One region of the Pontibacillus yanchengensis genome, then DNA from elsewhere that is predicted to be linked to it. Evidence: riboswitches for the same ligand, from Rfam matches in the RefSeq annotation. Region 1 holds a riboswitch; each other region holds the start of a gene.
What was found. A riboswitch is a leader RNA that binds a small molecule or an ion and turns the genes downstream of it on or off. The one in region 1 is predicted to bind cyclic di-GMP.

Region 1 (7,458 bases):
GATTTTCCAATGATTCAAGATACTTTAGCCACACTTAAAGCCAAGCAAGAAGTAGACACAAGCAGTGTATTTCAATTGATTTCTTTATTTGATTATGTCATGAATGAACCAGAGAACACATCTGAAAAAGATCAGGCCCTCAATCGGTTGTTAATTGCATTATTGAAAAAAGAAACAGCAGAGCAGGCGATTCACTTTTCTCATGAGTCCATCGAGATGCATGGAGGAAATGGTTATATAGAAGACTTTGTGACGCCTCGCTTGTTACGCGATGCTCAGGTGTTAACCGTGTGGGAAGGCACAGCGAATATATTGGGACTTGAAGTCTTACGTCTGATGAAGAAGTACCACATCGATAAAATGTTTATTGATGAAATAAAAGGTAGGATTGATCAACTACCAGTTTCCCTTTCAGAAGAATATGGCCTGATTTATGGCGAACTCGATGCATTAAAAAAACAAGCCGCCCGCATAGCTGTTATGGAGGACGAAGAACAAACCTACTATGCGAAATTCATAGCTGAAAAAATGACCAAAATATTCGAAAGTGTTGTGGCATTGGAAGATGCTGTGATTGGTGGCGAACGAAAACTTGCCATTGCCAAAGTATTCATGCAACACACATGGAAAAAAGACCAACCAGATTGGGATCAACAATCTCTTGCATATTACGATATGATCGTGGAGCAGAAAACAACAAGCAATGTGTAAAATGCAATAATCTAAAGCAAAAGGTACGATTCCTGTCGAGGGGATCGTACCTTTTGCTATGTTAAGAAATCTTTCTTCAACAAAAGAGGCATAATCTTGAAGACTTGAAATTGAGATAAATTTGGTGATCGCACAGAAAGAGCGATGTACCCGTGGATTTAGTTAGAATAAAGGTGGCCGTGGAACAACTCGCGTCCTGCCGGCGAGCTGGTAAGCCTCCTCGAGCCCAAAAACCGGGGCTCTGTGGGGTCTTGCCTACCTCTTTCTCCGGCGGGAGTCTCCTTGTTCCACGGCCACCTTTGCTAGTATTGGGAGTAACGGAAACATTGCGAAGTTAGAGGGGTTGAGGTATTTGAATATCTTCTGACGGTCTACACCCTAGTAAGTTAACAATTGGTTGATAACAAAAAATTCTGTGGCAAAGAAAGCTAATGGACATTTAGTTCGCTGTTTGTAAAAAATAAAGTTTTATTTGTCCGTAAGCTCTACCCAAAGAGGGTTTTCACAAAAAATAAGGGCTTATATGTCCTTTCGGGAGACATACAACATTTGGCTGCGGGTCCGATAGCCATTACCCGGCTGGGGGTGAAGGGGGACTACGAGACTCCCACGGGAGAAAGAGGTTGGTGAGACCCCCGGAGGGAGCAAAGCGACTGAGAAGGCTCACCAGCTCGCCTGCAGGAAAGCGAGTTGTTTCACCGTAACCCCCCTTCCACTTTTCAAGTATCGGACCCATCACCTTTTGAATATATCTCGAATCCAGGTCTTCAAGATAATGGGGCGATTATGGCATAGTAAATACGAAATACATCTCAGACAAGGGGAAGTTCCTCTTTATTGTTTTTATGTTCATACATCCATTGGTCAGCTTCCATATACATGTTTTCCATCTCAGCTCTTGAATTGGAACGATAGGCATATCCCAATGACAAATAGATAGGGAACTTGGTTGTTTCGTTGAAGTGTTTCAGTTGGTCAATGAGCTTATTGACTAATAGCTTAACTTCAGCTTCTGATGTATTCGTGAGAAGCAAGGCAAATTCATCTCCCCCTACTCTACAGACAGTGATGTCAGATTGGGATAGGGAGGACAGAAGCGTAGCTGTATTTTGAATTAATTCATCCCCTTGTTTGTGTCCAAATGTATCATTGATTTTTTTAAGATTATCCAAATCACATAAAACCATTGCTACGGAGTCATCCGTTTGATCGTATTTCTTCATATAATTTTCAAAAAAATCACGATTGTAGATGCCTGTGAGGCGGTCGTGTGATATTTGGTATTCTAATCGTTCCATTAGCTCTACTTTATCACTAATATTCCGGATAACCCCTTGCAGGGCAACGAGTTTTTCATTTCTATAAATTGGCGTAGCGTGTTCTTCAAACCAAATATAGTTGCCATTATTATGCTTCCAGCGTTGAATAATGGGCTGGTTAAAATCAATCTGGCCATTAATTTTTCGTTCTAGGGTGTTATAATCCTCTGGGTGAATGCGATCGAATATGGCGAAAGGGTTCTCGAATGTTTCTTCAAGTACTTGTTCTCCAAGTGCAGTGTCTATCGAAGGACTAAGGTATCGATACCTTGGGATTGGTTCAATCTCAACATAATAGATAATATCCTTCGCATGTTCTAGTAGAGGATAAATGCGATACTCATCATCCTGTTGAACCCTATCATTTCTTCTATTTTTTATAAGCTGGACAGTTTTTAGCGTTAAAACTCCTAACACAACTCCAATGCTTATCCAAACTACCTTCACCCATCTCACCTTCTATAAAAAGTTATTCTATGTGTCATGATTCCATAAGAAAAAGGCAAACCGAAAAAAGGCCTGCCCTGCTTCCTTCTTATTCGGCAGCTCGACCACCATTGGTAGGTACCTTTAGGCTCGTAGCTTTGCGTCCTTATTTTTCAATAAGTTTGCCTTTATCAAATTATTGTCTTATACCATTATATAAGTACTAGTTCAAAAATACCAAGTCATTCGACAAAAATAGTGGATATTTTATCATGTTTTTATCTCATTATTATCCATTTAAAGTGTATCTCTTAAAAATGGATTGCGTTTTTCTGAAGCGATATAGGGAAACATATAAAAAGGAAAAACAGTGGAAACATGTTAGAGTTTACCTAAGAGAATCATGCGTTGACGGATTATCTTTACTTTGGTAGCATATTAGCAAGTTAAAGGATTGAGAATTGTTTATACTATTTATCCTAATCAAGAGAGGTGCAAATGACTGTGGCAAATCGTCTTATGTTTGAAAAACCCTTAGGAATGAGGGATACGTTGCCCTTTTTCTATAATCAAAAACGAAAAGCAAGGCAAGCATTATCGCAAACCATTGAGTCATGGGGGTATCAGTTCCTTGATACACCGATGCTTGAATATTTAGATACAGTTGGAGAAGCTAGTGCGATTGATGAAACCCAGCTCTTTAAGCTATTGGACCAACAAGGGCACACCTTGGTTCTGCGTCCAGATTTGACTGCTCCTATTGCACGAGTGGCTGCTTCTCAGCTTAAGGAACAAGGCTATCCCGTGCGTTTGAGCTATGATGGACCTGTGTTTCGTGCCCAGCAAATCGAAGGAGGCAAACCAGCACAGTTTGAACAAGTAGGCGTGGAATACATAGGGGAAAACTCGATCTATGCAGATGCAGAGGTTATTGCGCTACAGGTAGAATCTCTTAAAGCATCTGGTTTAGAACAGTTTCAACTCACAGTAGGTCATATTGGTTATGTGAAAGGTTTATTAACAGAGATTTTCGGTGAGGACCACGATACAGCTGAAATGTTCTTACGTTATCTTTTTCGTAAAAACTATGTTGGGTTCCGAAAAGCCCTTCAAGAAGTTGAGCTTTCAGATCGTGATAAAAAACGTCTTACCCAGCTTTTATCTTTACGTGGGGAAGAAGATGTACTTTCGCAGGCTGAAGATATTACGACAAATGGGGCTTGTCATCAAGCGATTGGCGAATTAAAGCAACTACGCGATTTATTAGAAATATATGGCGTGAGTCACTATGTTTCCTTTGATTTGAATCTTATTAGCCACATGAATTACTATACAGGTATTTTATTCGAAGGCTATGCACCTCATTTAGGTTCTTTATTGTGTAATGGCGGTCGTTACGATCAATTATTGCCTTCCTTCCAATCGAATGCTTCTGCAACAGGCTTCGCTATTAGACTAGATCGCTTAGTGGAAGCACTATCTCAGGAGGAAGACACGGATGAGCACGTATTAGTGCTTTATAATCGCGATACGTTTCAACAAGGATTACAAAAAGCACAATCCGCAAGAGCGAAGGGGCAACATGTGGTCCTACAGCATAAGGAACAACTAGAAGAGAGCTCGCAAATGGAAGCACGTTATACGTGGGTGTACGATGTAACCACAGGAGGTGGCGAATAATGAGCGATTGGCTAACGATTGCGATGCCAAAAGGACGCATCTTTGAAGAGGCCGCTGAATTGTTAAAAAAGATTGGCTATGACTTTACAGATGTGGAAGAATCAAGAAAACTTATTTTAGAGTTCCCTGAATACAAAGTACGACTGATGCTGGCGAAGCCTATGGACGTCGTGACGTATGTTGAATACGGTGCAGCCGATTGCGGTATTGCCGGGAAAGACGTTTTATTAGAACAAGATCGTGATGTGTATGAAGTCTTAGACTTACAAATTAGTCCTTGTTATTTAGCCGTAGCCGGGGTACCAGATAAACCATTAAGTAAGATTGCACCTAAAATTGGGACAAAATATCCTCGAGTGGCTTCAGAATATTTCCGAGAGCAAGGAGAGCAAATTGAAATCATTCCTCTGAATGGATCGATTGAATTAGCTCCTTTAATTGGGTTAACGGACCGAATCGTTGATATTGTATCGTCTGGTCGTACTCTAAAAGAGAATGGTCTCGTAGAGTATGAGAAAATTGCTGATATCACCTCTCGTTTTATTGTAAACCCAGTTAGTTATCGCATTAAGAGTTCATCGCTTGACCCTATTATTGAAAAATTAAGTGAACAAATCGCTGGATAAGGAGGAATGGAAACATGGACATTCTTACACCGAACGACTTGGCGTCTATAAAGCGAAGTGTAGATGGAGGCACAGAAAAGCAACGGGAAACCGTCAAAGAAATTCTTGCTGATGTTCAATCAAAACAGGATGAAGCGCTCTACCATTATACGAACAAGTTGGATGGTGCCTCGTTATCAGAGCTTCGGGTGACAGAGGAGGAGTTCCAGCAAGCGCGTGAAACGATGGATGCTAAAGATATTGATATCCTCAAAGAAGCAGCTGAGAATATTCGATCTTTTCATGAAAAACAAGTTCGTCAATCTTGGTTTGACACGAACGAAGATGGGACGGTCTTAGGTCAAAAAGTTACGCCACTAGATGCGGTAGGTGTCTATGTACCAGGCGGAACAGCTGCTTACCCTTCTTCTGTATTTATGAACGTACTTCCAGCGGTAGTTGCTGGTGTGGATCGTATTGTAATGGTATCCCCGCCTTCAGAAGAAGGGATCTTACCTGCAGGTGTCCTTGTAGCGGCTGAAATTGCCGGAGTGAAGGAAGTGTATAAGGTTGGTGGTGCCCAAGCAGTAGCGGCACTTGCATATGGAACGGAATCCATCCAACCAGTCGATAAAATCGTCGGCCCAGGAAATATTTATGTAGCTTTAGCCAAGCGAGAAGTGTTCGGTGATGTAGATATTGATATGATTGCAGGTCCAAGTGAGATTGTTGTGTTTGCAGACGACACCGCAAAGCCCGATGAAGTTGCAGCGGATCTTTTATCACAAGCAGAGCATGACGAACGTTCCTCCAGTGTACTTGTGACTACCTCTGAAACCCTAGCGAAAGCTGTGGCTGAAGAAGTAGACAAGCAACTGGAACAACTTCCACGAAAAGATATTGCTCAAGCTAGTATCCGTGATTTCGGGGCAATTGTGTTGTGTAACAGCAAAGCAGGAGCCATTGATGTCGTTAATTCGATAGCACCAGAACACTTAGAAATTATGATGGAAGAACCTTTAGGGGTGCTAGGAAGCATCAAGCATGCAGGCGCAATTTTTCTAGGACGTTATAGCTCAGAGCCAGTTGGAGACTATTTCGCAGGACCGAATCATGTGCTTCCTACGAGCGGTACGGCACGCTTCTCCAGTCCACTAAATGTTGATGATTTTGTGAAAAAATCAAGCGTTATTTATTATAGTAAGCAGGCATATGAGCAGAACGCAGATAAAATTGCACGATTTGCACGATTAGAAGGATTAGAAGCCCATGCTAAAGCAATCGAGAAGCGAAAGGACGATGAGTCATGAATGAAAAACGGAGCAGCCACCTAGAACGAAAGACAGGCGAGACCCAGATTTCCCTTCAACTCGACTTAGATGGGAATGGAAGTGGGGGGGTACAAACACAAGTCCCTTTCATGACACATATGCTTGAGCTTTTCAAAAAGCATGGCTTTTTTAACCTAACGATAAATGGTGAAGGTGATGTTCATGTGGATGACCATCATCTTACAGAGGATATCGGTATTGTCCTTGGGCAGGCGTTACGACAAGCGGTTGGCGATAAACAAGGTATCAGACGCTATGGATCCTTTACGATGCCGATGGACGAAACCCTTGTAACCGTTGCTGTAGACTTGAGTGATCGCCCTCATTTGGAGTGGAAAGCGGATCTGCCAGCTGAAAAGGTAGGCACGTTTGATACGGAAAATGTGCATGAATTTTTCTGGAAGCTTGCTTTAGAAGCCCGCATGAATTTACATATTGTCGTTCATCATGGCTCCAATACGCATCACATCATCGAGGCGATGTTTAAAGCAACGGCCAGAGCATTAGATGAAGCGACGCAAATCGATCCACGTATAGAAGGGATCATGTCCACGAAGGGGAGTCTATAAATGATTGGCATTATTGATTACGGCATGGGCAATTTGTTCAGTGTCTCCAAAGCACTGGAACGGTTAGATGTGCCTTATACACTATCTGCTTCACCAGATGAACTAGAGCAATGTGAAGGGCTCATCCTTCCAGGCGTAGGTGCATTTCCAGATGCCATGAAAGCTCTTGAAGAAGCGGGTATGAAGGACTATGTACTTCGGAAAGTAGAGGAAGGGACACCACTTTTAGGCATTTGCCTTGGGATGCAATTGCTGTTTGAAGAAAGTGAAGAAAATACGTTTACAAAAGGTTTGAATCTTCTTCCTGGGCGAATTGTTCGATTTACAGGAAAGAATGAGGAAGGAATCCGCTTTAAGATTCCTCATATGGGTTGGAATCATTTAGACCAAAGACATCCAGAAGCGTCGTTGCTAAACGACATTGAAGATGGATATGTGTATTTTGTTCACTCCTATTATGTGGATACACCTGATCCTTCCGTCATATTAGCCAGTGCATCCTATGAAACGGACGTACCTGCTGTTGTAGGACGAGGAAATGTCTATGGAACTCAGTTTCACCCCGAAAAAAGTGGCTCAACAGGCATGACGATTTTGAAGAATTTTTGTGATCTACTAGCAATAAGTGGCGGAAAGGAGTAAGCAATGAGTACATTTACGATTTATCCAGCAATTGATATGAAAGAAGGAAAGTGCGTTCGCCTTCAGCAAGGCGATTTTAATAGAGAAACGGTTTATGGAGATTCCCCTTATGACGTAGCACGCGATTTTGTAGAGCATGGTGCCGAATGGATTCATATGGTTGATTTAGATGGAG
Region 2 (7,458 bases), on a different contig from region 1:
GAAGTGTCTCCTTTCTAGCCTATGCGTGGTTATGTTCATCGTTCCATATCTGTATGGTTCTCTTCCTGCAGAATACGAAAGTGTTTAATTCTTGCTTCGCCCTCAATTGTATCTATGTTGCCAATTTGAAATAGACTAGAAGAGGCGATACCGAGGATATCAACACTGTTCACATCAATATAGGGGCAGCATGGAGTGTGTGTCTGATTGATTACAAGTCTTTCATCAAATCTAGGTAGTTTTACTTTGAAAATAGGAAAATCACTATAGGGAAAATCTTTATCTGTAAATGTCGCTCCCTCTTTCTGTACAGCTAGTACGCGGGCAGCTAAATTGGCTTCTGTGGCGTCTCCGATTTCAAAAATCGAACTATTGAGTAACGAAATGACTTTTACTTGTTGGACTCTAGAAGTTCGTTTATCCATATTACGATGTTCCTATCTGTTTGTCACGCGCTAGTGGCACAAAAGGTGTAACAATAAGTGACTCTGGAGGTGTATCAAAAACGGACGTTAGTGCAAAATGTTCGTTATCACCTATTAAAAAAACGGATGATGAAGACACGGCGGTAATACGCACGTTGCCAACGTTCAACCCGCAATTGTGTACTTCGAAATTCATGAGTTTCCATCTCCTTTATTCGCCTGCTTTTGCAAGAAGTGATGAAGGGATTGGTTAATTTCTTGCTTGATTTGGTCAACAATCTGGACTTTTTGTTCATCTTCAACCACACCATTCGAAGAGGTTGACTGATCCATGTAATAAGACACTCGATCTCCGAGCTGTTTTTGGACGTCTTGTAAAATAAACTGCTGATATGTTTGATCGAGATCTTGACCATATTCTCTAGCGATAGATTGAAGTTGGGATGGGCCTTCCTTCGTCAGATAGTTTCCTAGTTCATTTACAATATTTTCTTTAATCGCTTGACCCGTATTCAGTTTTGGTGGAAACGGTTCTTGTGGAATCGAAAGGTCCTCCACCCCCATACCACTTCCAGGAGTGAAGCCAATATTCAGTGTGCCTTCTAGTGTTTCAATTTTAAGTTGATCGAATTTGTACTCTATTTTTTCAATATTGGTCGATGGTTTCTGCTTTTTGGATTCCATGTCTGTTTCTAATTTGTCGATCCGTTTTTCAAGCATTTTCATCTTCTCATTTTGCTTTTCAACCATTCGATTAAGCTTCTCTACGTACTGGTTCCAGGAATCGTAATAGCCCATCGAGACCTCTCCTTTCTAGGCATTGACCTATTTTAGTGTATGAAGAGGAGATATAAAGTGTGAAACAGAGACCTATAATGGTACAAAAGGTGCTTGAGGTGGTGATTCAACAGCTTCTGCCTCTTCAGCAGGCTTTTCATACCCACCTGTGTTGTATAAACTCGATTGTGATTGAATAACACCTGCGCTTCCTATCTGCAAAACAGAAGAATTACTAATGGAACCGACCTTTAAAAAATGAATCGAAATGTTTTGGTAAATCGTATAGTTCATAAAGGACCTCCTTTATATATCATCAGAATTAATTGTAGATTGATCAATGGTATCTTCGTCATTCACATAGGTAGTTGAATTAGATAAGTTAATAGATATGCCATCACCAGTGTTAAAGGATCCACCTCCTGCAAAGGTCTTTGCGGAACTTTCTGGTGCCATGGCGTACACATCACCAATATTAAATATACTGGAGCTTGATATGCTGACAACTTTTACGGCTCCGACCTGAGCGGGCATAGGCATACCTCCTTCGTTATTAGTCTATGAAAGGGTTGAAAAATGGTGATAGTTAGGGAATATTTTTCAAATTACGTTGACCTTATTGTAACGAAAAGGGTAAAATTACACTAAGTTATATGTCAAAAAAGGGGAGAAGAGAAATGAATCACGGAAAACCACTTCACGCTTCCGAGCGTTTGCCATGGATTGATGCTGCCAGGGGATTGGCGATATTTGGGATTTTTATGGTGAATGTGCCAGCATTTAATGCGCCTTATTTTATGTATGGTGGGGAAAGCGTCTTTTGGGACAGTCAAATGAGTCACATCGTTCAAGCATTCATTGATATATTTTTCCAAGCAAGTTTTTATACGCTATTTTCCTTCTTGTTTGGATTCGGCATGTATATGATGAAGCAACGTCTCTTGGATAAAGGGTTCGGAGATCGGTACCAGCTCATTCTTGCCAGGAGGTTAGTTGTTCTAATTGGTTTTGGACTCATTCATGGCCTCTTTATTTGGCACGGGGATATTTTATTTACGTATGGGATGATTGGGTTATTGCTATTTTTGTTTTTTGGACGAGAGACAAAGACTATGGTTAGTTGGTCATTTGGACTTTTATTCTTCTATGCGATTACCTCAGTTGCTCTCTATTATCCTGTTCGAAATATGTTGTCTGGTATAGACCGACAGAACATTCAACAAGCTCAAGAGGCGTACAGCTCTGGTACTTGGATGGAGGTTTTCGGGCAAATACAACATGATTGGCTTTATTCGAATAGCTTAGGATTTCAATGGGTTTTTCTCACGTTGAGTTTATTGCCGATGTTTTTACTAGGTATGTATTTTTGTGAAAAAAGATTGCTACACGACACTACAGAACATAAGCCAACCTTGCAAAAATGGTGGGGTATTACCTTGGTTTTTTTTATCGTTTTTAAAATGGGGCCATATTTGTTTGGCAATCCAGAGTGGATCCAATATAGTGTCCAAGATAGTATTGGAGGTTCAGCGAGTGCCGTCTTTTACATTACATCCGTCGCACTTATGTACCAACATGGAATTGGAGGGAAGCTATTTGCTCCTTTCACGTTTGTAGGACGTTTATCATTAAGCAATTACCTACTACAGTCCGTCATCTGTTTCTTTCTATTCTATTCTGTCGGTTTAGGGTTATATGGTTCAGTGCCACCGATTATGAGTGTCGTGATTGTAATAGGGGTTTATTTCTTGCAGGTTATCGCCAGTAAATTATGGTTAAAGTTCTTTCGATTTGGTCCATTTGAATGGTTGTGGAGAACCATTACGTATATGAAAAAGCAACCATTACGCCGCACTCCGAATATAAAGGAGGAAGTATCCAATGAAACATGATCAGATTCAAAAAGAAGCGAAGAAATGGGTAAAAGAAGGAATTATTTCTTCTGAACAATATACAGCTATTTTATCCAGATACCCTAAGCATGATCATCGTTTCTTGTTAATGGCCTTTGGAGGATTATTTGTTGGATTGGGTTTTCTAACCTTCATAGCTTCGAATTGGTCCGATCTTACAAATGCTATAAAAATGGTTATTATTTTGGTGGCTATGATTGGATTTTACGGTGTAGGAGAACGCATTTACCGAAAGCACTCAAGAGGGATTGGAGCAACGTTTTTAGTTGTAGGTGTTCTTACGTTTGGAGCTGGAATTATTCTTACCGGTCAGATGTATCATTATATGGCCTATAGTGCCACGGCGTTCTTTATATGGTCTCTTGCAGTCATTGCGGTCTTTATCTTAAGTCAGGAAGCCGTCATGCTAGTATTGGCATTTGGTATTATTACGGTTGGTCAAATCTATGGAGGATTTACGTATCACGATTTTCATCTCGGTCTAGGATTGCTTTTTCTTATTGGATTAGGCTATTTTACCTATAAACATCAACGGGAATGGATTTCCACCCTTTATGGAATAGGATTTTTTTTGCAAAGCCTTGTGCTCGTGCTAACTTCAGATTTATCGTATTACTGGCTATTTGCATTCTTGTTATTGTTATACAGCCTTTCAGAAATTGTATCGAAGGACTTTCCTGTGCAAGCTTTTAAGCGTATTGCCTTAGCTTTAGCGTTTCTTATTGGGATCATACAAGTTTTCACCCTACAATCCGGATGGGTGTTACAAGATATTCAGCTAGAGGTTAGCTTTCTTCTGGTATTAATTGTAATTGGTGGATGGGTTATTTATCGTAAAATCACCACCCATTCTTCAGTAGAATTGGTAGATTTAGCCCTATTTGTGCCTGTCTTTTTATTGCCAGATTTAAAGAGTGCTCTGGTATTAATTATGTTATATATTTTTTCACTAGGTAGGTTACTAACAGGATATAAAGATGGGGACGCTGAGATGATCAACATTGGAACAATTGCGTTTTTAGTGAGTACCCTTGTAGCTTATTTCCAATTAGCATGGGACTTTCTTGATAAATCGTTGTTCTTCTTTATTGGAGGAGTGCTGCTATTTACGCTTGGTTACTTGCTTGAACGGAGACGAAGAGCTTTCTGTCGTGCAGAGGAAAGAGGTGATCGGTTATGAAGAAATGGTTATTTATCGTGGTCGTGGCCGCACAAGCGTTTTACTTAGTAGCAATGGCAGTTTCCTATTATGTAATGGAAGATTTCGGTGAAACTGTAACACTTCAAACAGCACCTGTTGATCCAAGTGATGTGTTTTATGGCGACTATGTCATATTAAACTATGAAGTAAATACAATTCCAAAGGGTCAATTGAGTGAAGGAGAGTTGGAACGAGGGGATAAGGTTTATGTTTATTTAGTTCCAAATGACAATGGAATATTTGAGGTACAAAGAGCATCACTACAAAAACAAAATGCAAAAGAGAACGAAGTGATAATGACCGGACGTTACGAATTTGAAGCAAACGATGGTTTTCAGATAGACTATGGAATCGGTCGATATTATGTTGAAGATAATAGTGGTGAGACTTATGAAAATCATCAGGGTGATATGATGGTTGAAATTGCTATCGCCCCTTGGGGTCAGAAGAGAATAATAGAGGTTATGTTGGCAAAGTAGGTGTTCAGCTGAATTGCCTATAAAAAAGCATTTTTAGTTATATATACCTATAAAATTTCTGGAAATATATAAAATAGGAAAATATTTCTATACAAAAAATAAGAACTATGAATGATACCCAACTAGACAATTATCGATGTATAATATAGATAATCAGATTCAACGTCAAGTTCATAGCACATCTGTTGAATCTCGATAAAGGCAAACCTGATGAAAATCAGTGACGCAAAGCTATAGGGGCTACGGATCATGTTGCCACGCATGAATCTACGCCAGCCAGTTACCGAAAGATTGCGGGTGCATTTTATGATCTAACCCACTTTCGGTAGTCGAAGGCAGGGTTATTTTTTATGCAGGAGGAGGTGACCAGTAGTAGCTGCACTACTCGAACCTACATGAATCTATTCCTTTTTACGACCATTTTTAGGGATAGACTAGCATGATTAGTTCCCTCACCATTCTATTCTGACATAAGACCTTGCCTAGACACGTCGTACCTTGTCCTTTTGAAGGACATCCTCTATTTTAGCGTACATCCTTACGTTTTTAGTTTATTGTAAGAACACAAGCAGTTGAGTTTTGAGTGATTTTCCCCTTATACAAAATAGACGGCCTTACGCATCATGCGTAAGGCTCTTTTTTTGCTTTGGGACGAAGGGACAGGTTCCTCGTCCCACTGGATTCTGCTAGGTGGTTTTCAGTACAATGAAACTAGGTTTTACAATTGGAGGGTTTTAGATGGATTTAGGACTACAAGGGAAGCGGGTTATTTTGTTAGCAGCTAGTAAAGGATTAGGGAAGGCGATAGCAACGGAATTTGTAAAAGAGGGAGCGGAAGTGCTCATCTCTAGTCGAGATCCCGAAAATTTATTCTCAGCCGCACAGGAAATAAAGCAAGAAGTAGGCGGAGATGGATCAGCTCCACACACACATGTATGTGATCTAACTAGTGCAAAAGCAATAGAGGAATTGTTTGAAGCGGCCTCTGATAAACTAGGGGGTGTTGATGTACTAATCAATAACGCTGGAGGACCTCCTGCAGGTTCTTTTATGCAATTCAAAGATGAAGATTGGCAGCAGGCATTTGAATTAAACTTACTTAGCTTTATTAGAGCATCTCGATTAGCAATTCCGCAAATGCAAGATGCAGGAGGAGGGCGTATTTTGAATATAGCTTCCTCTTCCATAAAGCAACCTATCGATGGGCTTATTCTTTCCAACACATTTCGTACAGGAATAGCAGGATTATCAAAAAGCCTTGCCAATGAGTACGCTAAAGATAATATTTTAGTAAATACGATTGGACCAGGAAGAATTGGAACAGAGCGTGTAGAAGAATTGGATAAAAAACAAGCCACAAGAAGAGGATTATCCAGTGAAGAAGTCAAGGCAGAAGCAGAAACCCAGATTCCAATGGGGCGTTATGGTGAGCCAGAAGAATTTGCAAAGACAGCTGTTTATTTAGCTTCATTTGCCAATACGTACGTGACCGGTGAAACGTTAGTGGTCGATGGAGGCTATGTGAAAGCATTATAATCTTAAGAGCCGCAAGGGGGGATATCACTCAGTGCGGCTTTTATTAGCTGAAAAGAAAGAATAAATTCTGGCGCTTACGTGTCTAGCTCCAGCGCCCAGCGACTAGTGTGCTTCCCTCGCCTCTGTACGATAAGTCAACATTGAATCACTCATGTTTCCGTGTTTCCTTTATCTCCTACGGCTCAGTCTAGCTCATACGTCGCTATCAGGGCGCTTACCCATTTCTTTAGCTTTTTGCTTCACCTAATGATGGATGCGAGGTACAGAGCATGGTAACCGCAGCTACACACAAAATCGTCATGGATGAGAGAAGAAGCGTTTGAGTGGAGAAGAGATATCCTCCTAGTAAGATGACTGCAAGATCGATGACAAAAATGACTGCACCGACATTGATTTTGAATAAATCTGCAATCATTTGTGCTAGCAAGTCCGTCCCACCTGTGCTCGTCCCATGTCGAAGCATGAATCCGATACCACCACCAACAAAAACCCCACCAATCATGGAACTAAGTGCAGGATCTAATGCAAGGTGATGTAGTCTTAATCCGTTAAATAAATCAATAAATAGAGATGAGATCAAGAGTCCATGTAAACTATTATAGAAGTAATACCGATAATGAAACCAGGCGAGGGTGAAGATCGGAATACTACAGATGATGATAGCTAGTCCAGCTTCCATGCCCCATAAATAATTTGCGATTAAACCAATTCCTATTACCCCACCATCTAATACATGATAAGGTGCTAAGAAAAAATTAATACCAATCGCCAAAAGGGAGCTTCCAAATAAGATGATGAGGCCTTTCTTTAAAAGGGCTTTCATAAGAGTCTCCTTTGCGTACATGTTTACTTTATATGTATTCAGGAGATTGTCTTACATACGAGTTTTTAATATAGCTTGATAGATGATTGGTATAGATTCGTATAATAAAAGCGAATGTTTTGACAGGTAAAAATTACAAATGTAAATTAGTATGTGTAGCAACTATCTTTAAATAGTTGATGTGACAACTAATGTAGGAAAAAGGTTATTCGTGTAGGATGAAAAACTGTTCTGATTGTTAAAATAATTAATCCCTAGTAACTAAAGGAGTGAACACACATCAACATGGCACAAGAATATGAAA
Region 3 (7,458 bases), 190 kb from region 1:
GTTTGGAATTAATGGACTAGAAGAGGTCATCTCAAACACTAGTAATTTAGTTGCTGAAGCTAGGGAGCATAATCTACCTATTATTTATACGAGACAAATAAATCGAGCAGATCAAGTTGGTTTGTCTAATGGGGAGCCTTTAAAAGATAACCTTACCCCTTTCTATTATTCTACTGATACAGAGGATATAGAAATTTTTGATGAGATAAAGCCTGACACGAACGATATTATTATAGATAAACATCGATGGAGCGCATTTTATGAAACTAATTTAGATTTATATCTTCGCAGTATGAATATCGAAAATCTAATTATAGGTGGCTTGGTAACGGATGGTTGCCTAATGACTTCTGTGTTTGATGCTTATTTTCGTGACTACCAAGTTAATCTCGTGAAAGACATTTGTGGAACCTCAAATGAGGGAGCTCATATGTCTTCTATATTAATTATGGCCAACTGGGTATATGATATGAAAATCTACAATACTGATGAACTTATAAAACATTTAAATGGTAAGGAGCATACATTCTGGGAAGCTTCAGCACCAGATTCTATGCAGTTTACTCCCGAAAGTATGAGGGAGATATACTCTAAATTGGATGAGAGATAGATTGAATTTACATAAGGAGGAGCTTTTATGTCTACAAAGAAACTGCTTACTGGAGTATTATTGCTATTAGTATTACTACTAACAGCATGTAATTCAAGTGGAGAAGATGCTCAATCATCAACATCTTCTGATAAAAAAGAAGATTCTAAGGATGAAACAATTGTATTTGGGGAAACGACTTGGACAAGCACACTTCTACCAACTCAGATTTCTAAACAAATACTAGAAAAAGCAGGTTATAAAGTAGAAACGAAGCAAATTAGTCAGCCATTGATTTTCAAGGGACTCCAGAATAAAGAAATCGACTTCTTTATGGATGCTTGGCTCCCACATACAGAAGCGGAACTTTGGTCAAAGTATAAAGATGACTTACAAAAGGTTGCAACTAGCTATGAAGACGTCCCATTAGGTTGGGTTGTTCCGGAATATGTTGAGGAGAGCACTATTAAAGATTTAAAGGGGAAGGCATCTAAATTCGACGAACGTGTTGTTACCATTGCAGCTGGAGCGGGAATTGTAGAAATTTCTAAACAGGTTATAAATGATTACGGACTAGAGAATTATGAATTGATAAAATCTGGTGAGGCTACGATGATAGCTACTTTAGATGATGCAATTGAAAAAGAAGAACCTATTATCATCACTGGATGGAGACCTCACTCTATGTTTGCGAAATATGACTTAAAATTCCTGGAAGACTCTAAAGAGAATTTCAAAAAGGATAATGTTTACGTTCTGTCTTATAAAGGTTTAGAAAAAGACCATCCAAAAGCCTACAAGATTTTATCAGAATGGGGTATCAAAGTAAGTGAATTAGAAGAAATGATGTTAAAGTATGAGGAGGATGGAACGTCGTTTGAGAAATTAGCTGAACAATGGATTAACAATCATCAAGAGAAAGTGAATAACATGCTCGAGTCGGCAGAGGAATCCTAATTAAAAATTTGGTGCCTGCCCCCGCTGCTTTAAAGCATTACGGCAGTGGGGGGGCAGGCACCTTTTATTGCGCTTTTATAAGCCACGTCCAACTCCAGCGCCCAGCAAACTTCCTGCTCCTCCTTACGATAAGTCAACATCGAATCGCTAGCGCTCTTCGTGTTTCCTTTATCTTAAAAGAATTTTAAAGGCAGTTCGATTAAAATCGCTACGTCACGTAGCAACATCGAACCAACCTACGTCCTATAGGCCGCAGTTTGTACGTCCTAAACGGGCGCTTGCGCTTTTGTTTTACACTTTATACTTTTCCACTTGCTCCTGCAGATCCTGGGCTAATTCCGCTAGGTCTTTAATGCTAGAGGAGACTTCTTCCATGGAACTGCTTGATTGTTGGGCTGAGGCTGCAGCTTGTTCGACCCCGGCTGCTGATTCTTCTGATACGGCTGCGATTTCTTCAATGGATTGATTCATTTTCGTGCTGTTTTCGGAGATCTCGTTAAGATTACCAGAAATCGTATGAATGCGCTGTACCATTTCCGAAACAGATTGATTGATTTGATTGAAGGATTCGCCTGTGGCTTTTATTTGTTTGGAGCCTTCATCGACTTCTTTGTATCCGTCTTGAAGAGAGTTTGCAACGACATTGGACTCGTTTTGGATATTTTGTACGATAGTCGTAATATCCCCAACGGATGACGATACTTGTTCTGCTAGTTTACGAACTTCATCTGCAACAACTGCAAACCCTTTTCCATGTTCGCCAGCTCGAGCTGCTTCAATAGCTGCGTTTAAAGATAGCAGGTTTGTTTGCTCAGCAATATCGCGAATGACTTCAACGAGCTTGGTGATTTCTTGCGACTGTTTATCCAATCCTTGTACTTTTTCCGCTGCTTCTTTGACGATGGCATCGATGGTCATCATTTGTTCTACAGAGCGATTCATCATCTCACTGCCTTCTTCTGTCATAGACAGTACTTCCTCTGAAGCGTTAGCAACCTCGATGCCACCTTGATGAGCGTGTTGAATTTTTGTTGTGAAATCTTCCATCATTTCAGATAACTGAGAAGAACTATTCGCCTGGGATTCCGCACCTGAGGAAAGCTCAGTCATGGTAGACGCTATTTGTAAACTACCTTCTCGCACCTCATTTGCAGATTGAGTAAGCTCTTCACTCTGACTGGATACCGAGTGGGCTGCACCACCTACATTTTGAATGAGCGAGCGCAAGCTTTCTTTCATTTCATCTACGGATCTTGAAAGTTGGCTTATTTCGTTATGTCCTGACTGTGCGAGCGTAACTTGTAGATTTCCTTCTTCTACTTCTTTCATCTTTGCTTGCAAGTTCTTAATAGGTTTTGTAAGTCTTCTAGTGATGATAGTAGATGCAAGAATGGACAGAAGGATAACACCTAGCAAGCTAATACCAATTGGAATCAAAATAGGTGTTGCTTTTTCTGCAAATTCTGACTTGTAAACAGATCCAATGATGATGAGGTCAGAGCGTTTGTTCACAGCATACCCCATAGCTTTTTGTTCGCCTTCTAGCTCATATTCTACAATGCCGTTATCTTGATTTTGAGCAATTAAGTCCTTATAGTAACCGGCATCTGAAACGTTTTTGCCGATATTGGATTCATTTGGATGAGATAAAAACACCCCATTTTTATCTAGGATGGCTGCGTATCCTGCATCACCAATTTTGATGTTATTGATAGTGGATACCAAAGAGTCAAGGTTAATATCCACTGATACGACTCCCTGCAGTTCACCATTTTGCATGACCGTTTGGGCTGCACTAATGAGTAGTTCATCAGACCCTTCAGTACGGTATGGCTCTGTCCATATGACTTCCCCTTGTTGTTCAACTGCTGATTTGTACCAAGGTCGTTCCCTTGGGTCAAAATCAGATGATAGATTGACAGAGGCCGACATGACGATGTCCCCGTTGTTTTCCTGTCCATAATAAATATTGGTAATGGAATCATTCATGTTATCCATGTCTACAAAATTGAGAAGCATTTCTTCTTTGAAATGTTCAAAGTTTTGTAGTTTACGAGAGTTCGCTAAGTTTTGTACAACTTGTTCTTGTGTTTGAAAATATGTATCAAATGAGTCATTTAAACTTGCCATCTGTTGTTCTACGTTGTTGACTAGCTCATCGGTAGTTTGCGAAACACTAAATGTGTAGCTGACACCAGCGATGATTAAGCCTCCAACCATAATTAAGATAAGAAAAGGGAGTAAGATTTGTCGCTGAATCGTCTTATTAAAAAAGCTCCCTGGAGTTTTGCTGAACCGTTTCTTGTTTGTCTTCTTCTTCATTTCCTGAATTCCCCCTGTAATAAAAAACCCGTCCTGGCTCACACGTCATTTTAGATCCATTTCTATTCTCATACATAAAAAATCACCGAAGAACGGTGTATGGATTAGTACCATTTCGGGAGCACGGCTGCCTTGGTATTACAATGCAATACGGTAGGCCCATAGCTTTGCGCCCCTATCTTTCGCTAAGTTTGCCACTTTGGTATGAAGAAAGATGGTATTTAAAGAAAAATTACACTAACTTCTCGTGTGAAACGGATGAATGAAACTTTGTCTATATTTGTATCGGCATAAAGAATCATTTTATTAAATCATTATAGGAATTATTTAGTTTGTTTTTCTTTACTGAGAATAGATGAATAACCCTAAAAAAAGCCTCTCAAGTAGTTCATACTTGAGAGGCTTACTTTTTTACCTATTTTCTATGCTGCTTTGTTACCTTTATCCTTCTTACCATTACTCTTCTCATCTTTCTTCATAATCTTCTCTAACTCATGTTCAATCTTCTTCATCTCTTTTTCCTCTTTATCGTTATTCATCTTTTGCATAGATTTTAAAATATGGTGAACGGTAGAGTCGATGTGCTGGCTTGTGTTACCGTTTGTAGTTATAAATGATGATAGTTGCTCATCTAAAAGCTTACCAACTTTGTCAGAACCGAACATTGCTTCTAGTTCTACTAGTTGAGTGGCTACGTTCTCTAGAGTCATAGATCCGTCTAAATGATCTTCGAATAGATTGAGTGCAACAACATCTTCAGCAGAGCGGGGCATGATTTTATATTCATCGTAGTTATAGGTAAGGACACCGGTAATAGATTCATATACTTTATCTATCTCAACCAAGTCATTATCGGAATCAATGACAAAAGTGCCTTGTTCATCTTGGGCGGTGTAGTTATGGAACGCATCAACATCCGTTACTTCCGCTAGGTTTATTTTAACCAATTGACCTTCCAGTTCTTCGGAGAACTCGTTTGATGTAATGGGTTTAGCTTGTGGAATGCCTACATCTTTTTCGATGATTGTAGCATTTTGTTCGGAAGGTTGAAGTTGTAATAGGTCAAAATATTCTTCTGTTACTGCTTTAGCCTGAATGCGGTCACCAACATTAGCGCCAAGGTCTTCCGCTCGTACGACGATGCCTGCTGTTTCGTCTTGTACATAATAATTGATCTTCCCGCCAGTTGGGAAAGCCGCTGTTACGATTCCTTCTATGTTAACCCGGCTCCCAATAGTAGATTCTCGAGCTTCCTGAATAGAGACGGCAGGAATGTCTTTTACAATATCATCCGCAGAACGTGGAACTACTTTATATTGACCAAAGCTGTATGTTACATACCCAGTAATAGTGTCATAGGTTGTGCCCACTTCTAGTAGGTTTTCATCCGAATTGATTACAAAGGAACCACTTTTATCGTTTGCTTGAAAATCATTGTACTTATCTACAGACTCGACCGAAACGGTTTGTAACGATACGAGTTGACTTTCGAGTGATTCACCTAAGTCGTTAGCATCGATTAATTTAGGTTCCAGTTCACGAGCGTTTTCTTCTACAATGGTCACATCATCTGTTACGACCTGAAGGAGTCCATAATACTCCTCTGTATTTCCTGAAGCTCGAATGACATCACCAATGGATGCATTAACTGCGTCCGTACGTACAACAATCCCTGCGGTGTCGTCTTGGATATAGTAGTTTTTGTCGTCTTTTGCAATGACCGTTCCTTGAACAGCAACGTTGGACCCTTCTGGCGCATAGCGGGCATCGGCAATCTTATTGCCACGTTCAAATGCTGGCTCATATCCGGCTTGAATAGCTTCTTGTTCTGTCCAGAAGAAAATACGATTCTCCACCGGTACTTGCTCCCAATTTGCAGGTCTTACATATTGATTTGTCTCTGAATTACCTACATATTTTGAGTAGCCTTTTTGATCGTAACGTGCACGGAATTCAAAGGGTAATTCAAGTAAAGGAGTTTCTTCGCTCCAGATTCCAAAATTATTAGCCTGGGCAGTTTTTGCAGCTTGTTGGTACATTTGGTAGGTTTCCTCGCTGCCAATTGGGGCGATGAAATACGTTACAGCATAGCCCTTTTCAACCATATTTAGGTTCGTATTCAGTCCGTCAGACGTACGTATGACTTCTGCAAGCAAACGTCCGTAATCGTCCGTCACTTTTTCACTAACATCAAGGGTTACCTCATCGCCTGGTTGTAGTAATGTTTGTAGGTGTTCTGTAGCTTGTACACCGTGATATTTTTGTGAGTGATTTGGATTGGTTGTAATCAAAGAGGAGTCATATGAATCCATATGATACGTTTCAGGAGTGTCGATGTTTAAGTATCTTACGGTGTCTGCTCCCAGAATGGATGATTCAATCTTAATTGTATCCCCGTCTACAACTCTCTCAACTGTAGCTGTATATTCATCCTTTGGCTCAGGAGGCTGTACGGACTCATATTTTCCAAGGTTTGAAAAAGTGTCTTTAGGTAAAGCAATCCATTCATCGGTAGGATCGTAAGCATCAGTAACGTCTGTGTCACCAGCAAGAACTGTCTCCTTACGTACTAACGTGGTATCTTTAGTCGATGTAGCGTTCTCCGTCCATCCATCACCAGGATCTTCTCCAACTTTACCAATGGAGTCCACCACTGTACCTTGTCTTGTACTTTCGTCATAGTTTTGGAAAAGGACAACAGCATCATCACCATTAAATTCATAAAAGTAACTGCTCCCTGTAACGTCAGCTTGATCTAGAATGGCTTGGTCCGCATCGGAGTGTGCAATCACATAAACTTCACCATCTTCAAGTGTTCCTGAAAGGTTTAGCTCATTTGCGTAGCCGTCACCTGGATCTTGAGATGCGCCATTTGTAAAGGAAACAACAGTATAATCTGGTAAATCGATTGGCTCGCCTGTTCCATTGTAAAGTTCGATTGCTTTGTTGTAGCCACTTCCTTCCACGTACTCGGAAAAGATTAAAGAACTGTTTGTCTCGGCTTGGACTGGGTTAGCAATCGCTAACATACTTAAACCAACTAAAAACGACAATAAAAGTGAAAAAGCTCTTCTCATACTTTTCATACCTCCCATTAATTAACAATTTACATTCATTATAAAGGAAAATTTGTAAGGTTTTGTTTATCTATTGTAAGTTTCTGGTGAAAATTAATTTTTGGTAAAAAAATACTATGATTTTTTACTTGTTATGGTACTCAACTAAACTTTTTTATGTTTCCTTGTTCTCATGTGAAAGAATTAATTATAAGATAGAAGTTGGAATCCATCATTCATTAAGGTACATACTAAGCAAACGTGAACGTTGAAGATTAAAGGAGTTTTACATAATGGCAGTAGTGTTGAATGTGATCTTTTTTCTAAGTACATTAGCTTTAACAAGTCAAGTAAAAGGTTCTGCGGCACGAAAAGTTTTTTACGGGATTGGACTCGTAATGAGTGTTGTTGGAATGATTGCGTTAATTGTTATGTCTGGTTGGGTTGCTTATACGGCTGGGATGATTTCTGCGGGGGTCAGTTTATTAGGTGTGCTAGGTTTGTTGTTTATGATGACGAAATAGGCATAAGATA
Region 4 (7,458 bases), 410 kb from region 1:
CCATCTTCCTTAAATTATTGGGCTTTGTGCGGGAAAGCATGATTGCCAGAGAATTCGGCGTAAGTAATGAAACGGACGCCTTTATGATTGCGTTCACGTTCGTGACGTTGATTTTAGCGTTGATTGCCAACGGCTTTAACTCAGCGTTTTTACCGAAGTACGTGGAAAAACGGAAGGAGAATATCGAAGAGGCCGAACGCAATGCGAATGGCGTGTTAAACTATACGACGCTGTTTTTCCTCGGCATTTCTGTAGTAGCGTATTTTTTCACGCCGTCGATTGTCGAGTTTTTATTTGGATCTCGTTCCGAGGAAACACTCCAAATTACCGTCGACTTAACGAGAGTCTTCTTTATCTTCATGGTCGTGATTGCCTTAAGTGGGGTTCTTGAATCGTACTTACAAGCAAGGCGCATTTTTGTTCCGACGCAGTTATCGAAAATTATGGGTACGCTCATGGCAACACTATTCATTATTTTCTTTGCGGATATGTGGGGCATTTATAGTGTCGCGTACGGATTTGTGTTCGGTACATTCCTTGGCGTATGTATTCAATTTGGTTCGTTGATGTATGGCGGCTTTAAATGGATGCCGAAATTTAAATTAGATGATGAGTTTGGCCGCAAGTTGATGTTACTGCTTGCCCCTGCCCTACTCCACTCTTCCGTTGGGCATATTAACGTTTTCGTCAATAAGATGTTCGCGAACCGTATTGAAACGGGTGCTGTTACGTACTTAAATAACGCATCCTTAATCATGAGCATTCCGAGCACGATTTTTACGACAACGATTGTGGCAATTATTTTCACTTTGTTATCGGAACAAGCCGATAATAAAGAAAAATTCCGAGAAACGTTATACATGGGCTATCAAATCGGGATGATGACGTTGCTTCCGATTGCGATTGGTACATTGCTAGTCGGAAAAGCTGTGATTGCGTTTATTTATGAAGGTGGGGAATTTACAGCGCAGGATACAGCAAATACGTATTTTGTCCTGCAGCTATACATCCCCATTATCTTAACGCAAGGATTGCTCGTTATTGGCGTGAAAGGCATGTACGCGCAAGGCGCAGCCAAGCGTTTGTTGAAAATTAGTTCCACGACGATTTTGTTGAATGCTGCGTTAAACTGGCTGTTCATTCAACCGCTAGGCTATCCAGGATTGGCATTATCCAGTTCCGTTGTGGCGCTCTATTACGTGACCGCGACGACGCTTGCAGTCTATCGCGATTATGATCATTCCGAATTGAAAAAACTCGTGCAGCTGTTCTTCCGTGTTCTCGTTCCTTCTATTATAATGGCTGTTCCGATTGTGTTGATCCAGCAGTTCACGTCCATTGAATCCTTATATGCGTTATGGAGACTATTGATTCTCGTGCCAATCGGCGTTGTGTTCTACGTTGCAGGGATGTACTTGTTTTACCGTGAAGGCTTCAGGCAAATGTTACGTGTTGTAAAAGACCGGAAAAGTATGAGTTAATGGGACTAGATTGTTTGTTGCAAGGAGGAGAAGTGTAGTGAGAAAAGCGTTAGCATGGGGGACGGTTGCATTTGCTTTTGTATTTGTCGTTGGGCTAGTGCTATCACCCCGGTTCATGTCATCGGGCGTCGATGCATTAACAGGGTACACCGTTTTTGAAGACGGGAACGCACCGGCTGTAAACATATCAGGTGATGAACTTGAGTTCCACTTGGCTGAGGAACAGACGAAACAGTCGGACGTTGCTGAAGACCGCATCCTAACGTTTGATGTGTATGAAGGCCAACGGGAAGCTGGGACGTTTACCCTTACCAAGCGGACCTTATCCAACGATGATGTTGTCTATTTTACAAAATGGGAAAATGGCCAAGATATTGCGACGAGCATGGACATTACCTATCAATTTGAAAATACCGATAAGCTAACGCTGAATCCCACTCCAGTTGATAGCATTCAGCACAAGCACGACCCTACGGTAGGTGTCGACTCCACTACCCTTCCTGTCGGGCTATTACAGGCTGGTAAAAGTGGATCAGCCTGGCTTGGCCGAAGCTATCAATCTACTTCTCTATCGGAAACGTACGAAGATGGTAGCAAAAGTGTGTTGAGGGAAATTGGTGATGAGGTGAATCCATATATGGTGGAAGACGGTAACCTCGTGCAGAACCTTTCCTCCGGCAGGTCTGACATTGCGGAAAGCTGGATGCTATGGTCAGATGAAGACCTTTTTCAAGATGAAGATGTGTTGAAGAATTGGGAGGCTTATACGGCCGAGCATTACATGAGCACGCAGAAGTGGCTAACCCCAGCTGGTTCCTATAAGAAACTCGCGTATTCGATTGAGCCTGGCACGGAGCTAGGATACGGGCGAAGCATTGGTGGATTACCGAATAAATCCGCTTTAGAGCGCTATAAGGAAACAGGCGAGCGTTTTTTTGAAAGCATGACATTGAATTCCGTTGCGATGATTGAAGCGTATCGCGCTGAAAAAGATACAAAGCTATGGAAGACGGAGTACACGAGTACATGGGTCATGGATGACTACGGCATTCACGCACCGTACACCGATACCCGACACAATGAGAAATTGTCGTTATTCTTGATGAAGGCAGCTGATACGTTTGACGTGCCTTCCTTGAAAGAGCAGACGCTTGTGTATGCGGATCATCTTTTAAAGCAAGCTGAAGAAGGCAATACCATTTCATATGGTGGGGATGCCTTTTTAGTAGCGGACTACGACGGCCCAGGAAAAACCAAAACGCCACACGCTTCCTTGAACCACGCATTAGGCGAAGCATACTACTTGCTTCAAGCCTATCAGCAATCAGGAAAGGAATCCTATCTTGAGCTTGCTCATTCGATTCGATTAGCTATTGAAGAGATTGGCATGGATTGGGTACGCGAAGAAGGTGAACATCGCAAGGACGTCTGGTACATGGTGAAAGCTGACCACAGTTTCGCAGGTAATGACTATCAGCTTCTCACCCTTATCGATCTATACAAAAACCAACAAGCCTGGTCGAAGACGAAATACGGCACAAGCGACATGTTTGCTAAACTCATTGATTCCAAAGCAGCATATCTGGAGCGCGCCGATGTCGATGTCGCACAGGCAGTAAGTGAATATGAAAGCATCGCCCAGTAGGGCGATGCTTTTTTTGTGGGGTCAGACCCCCACCGTTGTAGAGCGATAAAGGATTGCAGGATAAGTGACCATGTTATGTAGGTTTGTGAGATATATAGCTTCAAGATTGTACAGTTATCCACACTATATTCTGTAATGCTTTAGAACTGCATCATGGAGGCCATATGGTATCGCATGAAAGTGAGTCTATTACAAAAGACTCACTAAAACTAAAATACATAAGGTTTTTGGTCTGTAGTATAGTATATTATTACTTTTTATATTACAATATTAGTTAATGCAAAATAACGATAAATAAGATAAAGGCAAACTTATTGAAAAATAAGGACGCAAAGCTACGAGCCTAAGGCAATGCTATGGTCGTCGAGTTACCGAATACATTTTTGAGGAAGAGATATATCCTATGTTCGGTAGGTATATCTCTTTTTGTTTATAAGGAGGTAATAAAATTGACTATCATTAAACCTATAATGAAAAGATCAAATGGTGACGACAACGCTCCTTTTTATCATTCGAATGAACCATCCGTTTTTAAAGAAAGTGGTGAAACCAAAATCGTTCAAGATAGTACGGATTGCCAGCATATAAAGCAGCAATTAGCTAATAAAGAGCAAGAAGCAATGATAATTTATAACAACCTTGAAGAAGTTGTTTGGTCTATCGATATTCCCTCCAAGGACGTACTATTTTGTTCTAACGGATTTGAAAAGCTGTATGGTTATACATTGGACTATATCATTAGTGAGCAGGAATATTGGCAAAGTCTTATTCATCCTGATGATAGGAGCAAAATGAAAAGAGCAATCGAGGATTTATTGAAAGGGGAAAAGCTCTTTGTACAATATCGTTATTATCACCCATCTGGAGAAATACGTTGGATTGAAGTGAAATGCTTCCCCATTTTAAATGATCAACATCAGCTAACAAAGCTAGATGGAATCATGTGGGATATTACTGACAAAAAGCATATGGAAGAAAGAAAAGAATATTTAGCTTATCACGATTATTTAACCGACTTACCAAATCGCAGACAGTTTGACTCCCGAATGGATGAGTTAGTAAAGAATCCTCATTCAGTAGAATCATTTGGCCTTTTATTTTTAGATTTAGATCGATTTAAACATATAAATGATATGCTTGGTCATTTTATTGGGGATCAATTGATTAAGGAAATATCCGATCGCTTACGAGAATGCGTTGGGCATCAACACTTTGTAGCTAGAATGGGCGGAGATGAGTTTTCATCTATTTTATATGGGGTAGATGTAGATCAAGCCATAGAAATTGCTGACCAGATTACAAAACAAGTGAGAGAACCCTATTTTATTAAAGGGTATGAATTACATATAACAACCAGTATTGGTATTAGCATGTACCCTTTCGATGGAGAAGAAGCCAATCATATGATTCATAATACGGATGCCGCACTTTATCATGCAAAACACATGGGGAAAAACACGCATCAAATATACACGCCTTCTATGAATATAACCTCCCATAAGGTTTATTACTTAGAAAAAGATATTCGAAAAGCCATTTATCGAGATGAACTTTTTCTTGAATACCAACCTAAAGTCTCATCGAAGACTGGTGAAATAATGGGTGCTGAAGCTTTGATAAGATGGGAGCATTCAGAATGGGGGAGAGTTTCTCCAGGAGAGTTCATTCCTATTGCAGAGGAAAGTGACTTGATTTGTGAAATTGGTAATTGGGTCATCTACCAGGTTTGTCAGCAACTTCATGATTGGAAAAGGAGTGGCATCGATCTTGTACCTATTTCGATTAATGTCTCTCCTAAACAATTACTAAAGGAAAATTTCACTCAAACCATTATGGAGGCATGCAAAATATATAGCATTGATCCCACATCCCTCCATATTGAGATTACAGAAACATCGCTCATTCAATCGTCAATCGTCGTTAATGAAACTCTTACTACATTAAAAGACATAGGTATTACCTTATCATTAGATGACTTCGGGATAGGCTATTCTTCGCTAACTCACATACGACAATTTGATTTAGATGTACTGAAGATTGACAAATCCTTTATTAATAACTTACCTGATCAACAAGAGGACGTTACAATCATTTCTAGTTTAATCACAATGGCTCATGGCCTTGGGTTGAAAATTGTTGCTGAAGGAGTGGAAAAACAAGATCAATTATCCTTCCTACAACAACAGGAATGTGATTATATTCAAGGGTATTTGTTTAGTAAACCTATCTTAGCTAATGAATTTATTACATTACTAAACAAGAATCGTTTGCAGAATAAACATCCTCATTACACATAGAATACGCCCAATAAAAGACAGTACATTTTGAGTTCGCTTTAGTAATGCAACGGCATCTCCCAATATGAACCTGAATTCAAATGTCTAAAAGAGGACAAGACACCATCTGCTTTCACGGTGCCAGCCCCCACCGTTGTAGAGCAGTGGTGTTGGAGCGTAATAAAAAAGGTACTGGCGGTGGCCAGTACCTTTTTTTGTTGTTTGCTTTATCGTTATTCTGTCGATAAGCTTTCGTTTTTCTTTTTGCGGCGGCCGCGTTGGAAGAGGCCTCCGATTTTGCGGGATAGGTCGTCGAAATAGGTGTAGACGACTGGGATTAGGATCAGTGTAAAGAAACTGGATACAGTTAGGCCAAAAATGATGGTGATGGCCATTGGTTGCTGAGCTTCGGCGCCTTGGCCGAGTCCGAGTGCTAGTGGAATCATGCCGAGTACAGTGGTTAATGTCGTCATCAGGATAGGGCGCAGGCGACTTGGGCCGGCTTCGAGGATTGCTTCGTAGCGATCGCTCCCTTTTGACCTGACGATGTTAATGTAATCCACGAGTACAATGGCATTGTTGACGACAATACCGGCGAGCATGATGACCCCGATGACGGCTGGAATGCTTAGGGGCTTGCCTGTTATAAATAATCCACCCAACACCCCAACAGCTGTCGCTGGCATGGAGAACATAATCACGAATGGATATAATAAATTCTCGAATTGTATGGCCATTACGGCATAGACAAGGAATATCGAGAAGATCAGGGCAACGGTTAGATCTCCAAATGAGTCGGCCATATCCTCTGCCTGTCCTCCAATAGCATATGAGTATCCTTCTGGGAAATTCATGCTGTCTAGCTCACTTCTTACATCCTCTGTAATGCTTCCAAGGTCTCGCTCCACAATATCACTGGTTACATTGACCTGACGTTGCTGATTTTCCCGTAACAATGTCACTGGTCCTTGCACTTGTTCTAGTTCGGCGATGGTCGCAAGTGGAATCATCGTGCCTTGCTGGGTTTGAATTTTTGTTGACTCTAGATCGTTTATGGTGCGACGTTCATCTTCTGGTAAAATCATGCGAACATCGACTTCGTCTGCATTTTCCCTGTACCTGGTTGCGATTTGACCGCTAAAGGCAACTTGGACCTGACTCATGACCTGTTGATACGTGAGGCCATATTGAGCAGCCTTATCTCGATTCACATTCACTTGAATCTCAGGGCGACTTTCCGATGCGGAGGTTTCTGGATTGTGAATCCCGTCAATATCGGAAATCATGAACACGACTTGGTCCGCTAGTTCCTGAAGCACATCGTAATCATCTCCATTAATCTGGATCGTAACGGGATCGCCTGTGCCAAGACCAGCTGCCATCTCACTAACGGTGATTTCTGCTCCGACGATGTTTTGTAAATCCTCATCAATGGACTGCATCACTTCTGCTGTTGTTCGCTCCCTGTCTTCAGGTGGAACGAGCTGCATCGTGTAGGTTGCCTGGTTCGATGTAGACGAGAACCCTTCGAATCCGCCTCCACCGATGCTAAGGTAGTTCGATTCGATGATGTCTTGATAAGAATCTAATTTTTCATCGACCTCAGCAGTAATTTCTTCGGTGCCCTCAAGAGAGGTTCCACTTGGGGCTGTTACTTTCACTTCAATTTGCCCCTGGTCTGAAGACGGTATAAACTCCGTTCCAAGAAAAGGTGTAATCGCAAAACTTGCCGCGACAATGACGATGGTGCTAAGTAAGGTAAGGAGTCGATGCTTTAATGTCCACCTCAGCATCGAGCGATAGGCGTCATTGACTTTGTTCATGAAGCGATCAAACCAGTAGCGCCGCCCGTTATCCTGCATGGCTTTCGTTAATAGCTTGGAAGAAAGCATCGGGATGAGTGTAATCGATACAATCAAGGAGGCAATGAGCGAGAATGAAACCGTCAACGCTAGTGGTGTGAACAGCTCCGACGCAATGCCTTGTACGAATACGATGGGTAAAAAAACCACCAATGTCGTCGTTGTGGAAGCAATTACGGCTGGTGCTAGTTCCG

Region 2: another riboswitch for cyclic di-GMP. It lies ahead of GLW08_RS05875 (SDR family oxidoreductase); the one in region 1 lies ahead of GLW08_RS22260 (diguanylate cyclase domain-containing protein).
Region 3: another riboswitch for cyclic di-GMP. It lies ahead of GLW08_RS11215 (methyl-accepting chemotaxis protein); the one in region 1 lies ahead of GLW08_RS22260 (diguanylate cyclase domain-containing protein).
Region 4: another riboswitch for cyclic di-GMP. It lies ahead of GLW08_RS10230 (bifunctional diguanylate cyclase/phosphodiesterase); the one in region 1 lies ahead of GLW08_RS22260 (diguanylate cyclase domain-containing protein).

Annotation. Positions count from the first base shown of each region.
Region 1 is NZ_WMEU01000003.1:440,398-447,855, forward strand. Features, by position in the region: gene GLW08_RS11960 (acyl-CoA dehydrogenase family protein) at 1-711, shown strand, start outside; gene GLW08_RS22260 (diguanylate cyclase domain-containing protein) at 1,524-2,477, opposite strand; cyclic di-GMP riboswitch class I at 2,569-2,653, opposite strand; gene GLW08_RS11970 (ATP phosphoribosyltransferase regulatory subunit) at 2,955-4,136, shown strand; gene hisG (ATP phosphoribosyltransferase) at 4,136-4,762, shown strand; gene hisD (histidinol dehydrogenase) at 4,777-6,051, shown strand; gene hisB (imidazoleglycerol-phosphate dehydratase HisB) at 6,048-6,641, shown strand; gene hisH (imidazole glycerol phosphate synthase subunit HisH) at 6,642-7,283, shown strand; gene hisA (1-(5-phosphoribosyl)-5-[(5-phosphoribosylamino)methylideneamino]imidazole-4-carboxamide isomerase) at 7,287-7,458, shown strand, end outside.
Region 2 is NZ_WMEU01000001.1:1,217,551-1,225,008, reverse strand. Features, by position in the region: gene GLW08_RS05910 (spore germination protein GerPE) at 36-425, opposite strand; gene GLW08_RS21600 (spore gernimation protein GerPD) at 427-621, opposite strand; gene gerPC (spore germination protein GerPC) at 618-1,223, opposite strand; gene GLW08_RS05900 (spore germination protein GerPB) at 1,296-1,496, opposite strand; gene GLW08_RS05895 (spore germination protein) at 1,509-1,736, opposite strand; gene GLW08_RS05890 (DUF418 domain-containing protein) at 1,880-3,094, shown strand; gene GLW08_RS05885 (DUF2157 domain-containing protein) at 3,084-4,295, shown strand; gene GLW08_RS05880 (GDYXXLXY domain-containing protein) at 4,292-4,795, shown strand; cyclic di-GMP riboswitch class I at 4,986-5,083, shown strand; gene GLW08_RS05875 (SDR family oxidoreductase) at 5,534-6,331, shown strand; gene GLW08_RS05870 (YitT family protein) at 6,558-7,154, opposite strand; gene GLW08_RS05865 (pirin family protein) at 7,440-7,458, shown strand, end outside.
Region 3 is NZ_WMEU01000003.1:247,752-255,209, forward strand. Features, by position in the region: gene GLW08_RS11205 (cysteine hydrolase family protein) at 1-610, shown strand, start outside; gene GLW08_RS11210 (glycine betaine ABC transporter substrate-binding protein) at 638-1,546, shown strand; gene GLW08_RS11215 (methyl-accepting chemotaxis protein) at 1,838-3,868, opposite strand; cyclic di-GMP riboswitch class I at 3,983-4,074, opposite strand; gene GLW08_RS11220 (thermonuclease family protein) at 4,291-6,945, opposite strand; gene GLW08_RS11225 (hypothetical protein) at 7,218-7,448, shown strand.
Region 4 is NZ_WMEU01000003.1:29,178-36,635, reverse strand. Features, by position in the region: gene murJ (murein biosynthesis integral membrane protein MurJ) at 1-1,481, shown strand, start outside; gene GLW08_RS10235 (hypothetical protein) at 1,519-3,126, shown strand; cyclic di-GMP riboswitch class I at 3,421-3,502, shown strand; gene GLW08_RS10230 (bifunctional diguanylate cyclase/phosphodiesterase) at 3,576-5,423, shown strand; gene GLW08_RS10225 (efflux RND transporter permease subunit) at 5,636-7,458, opposite strand, start outside.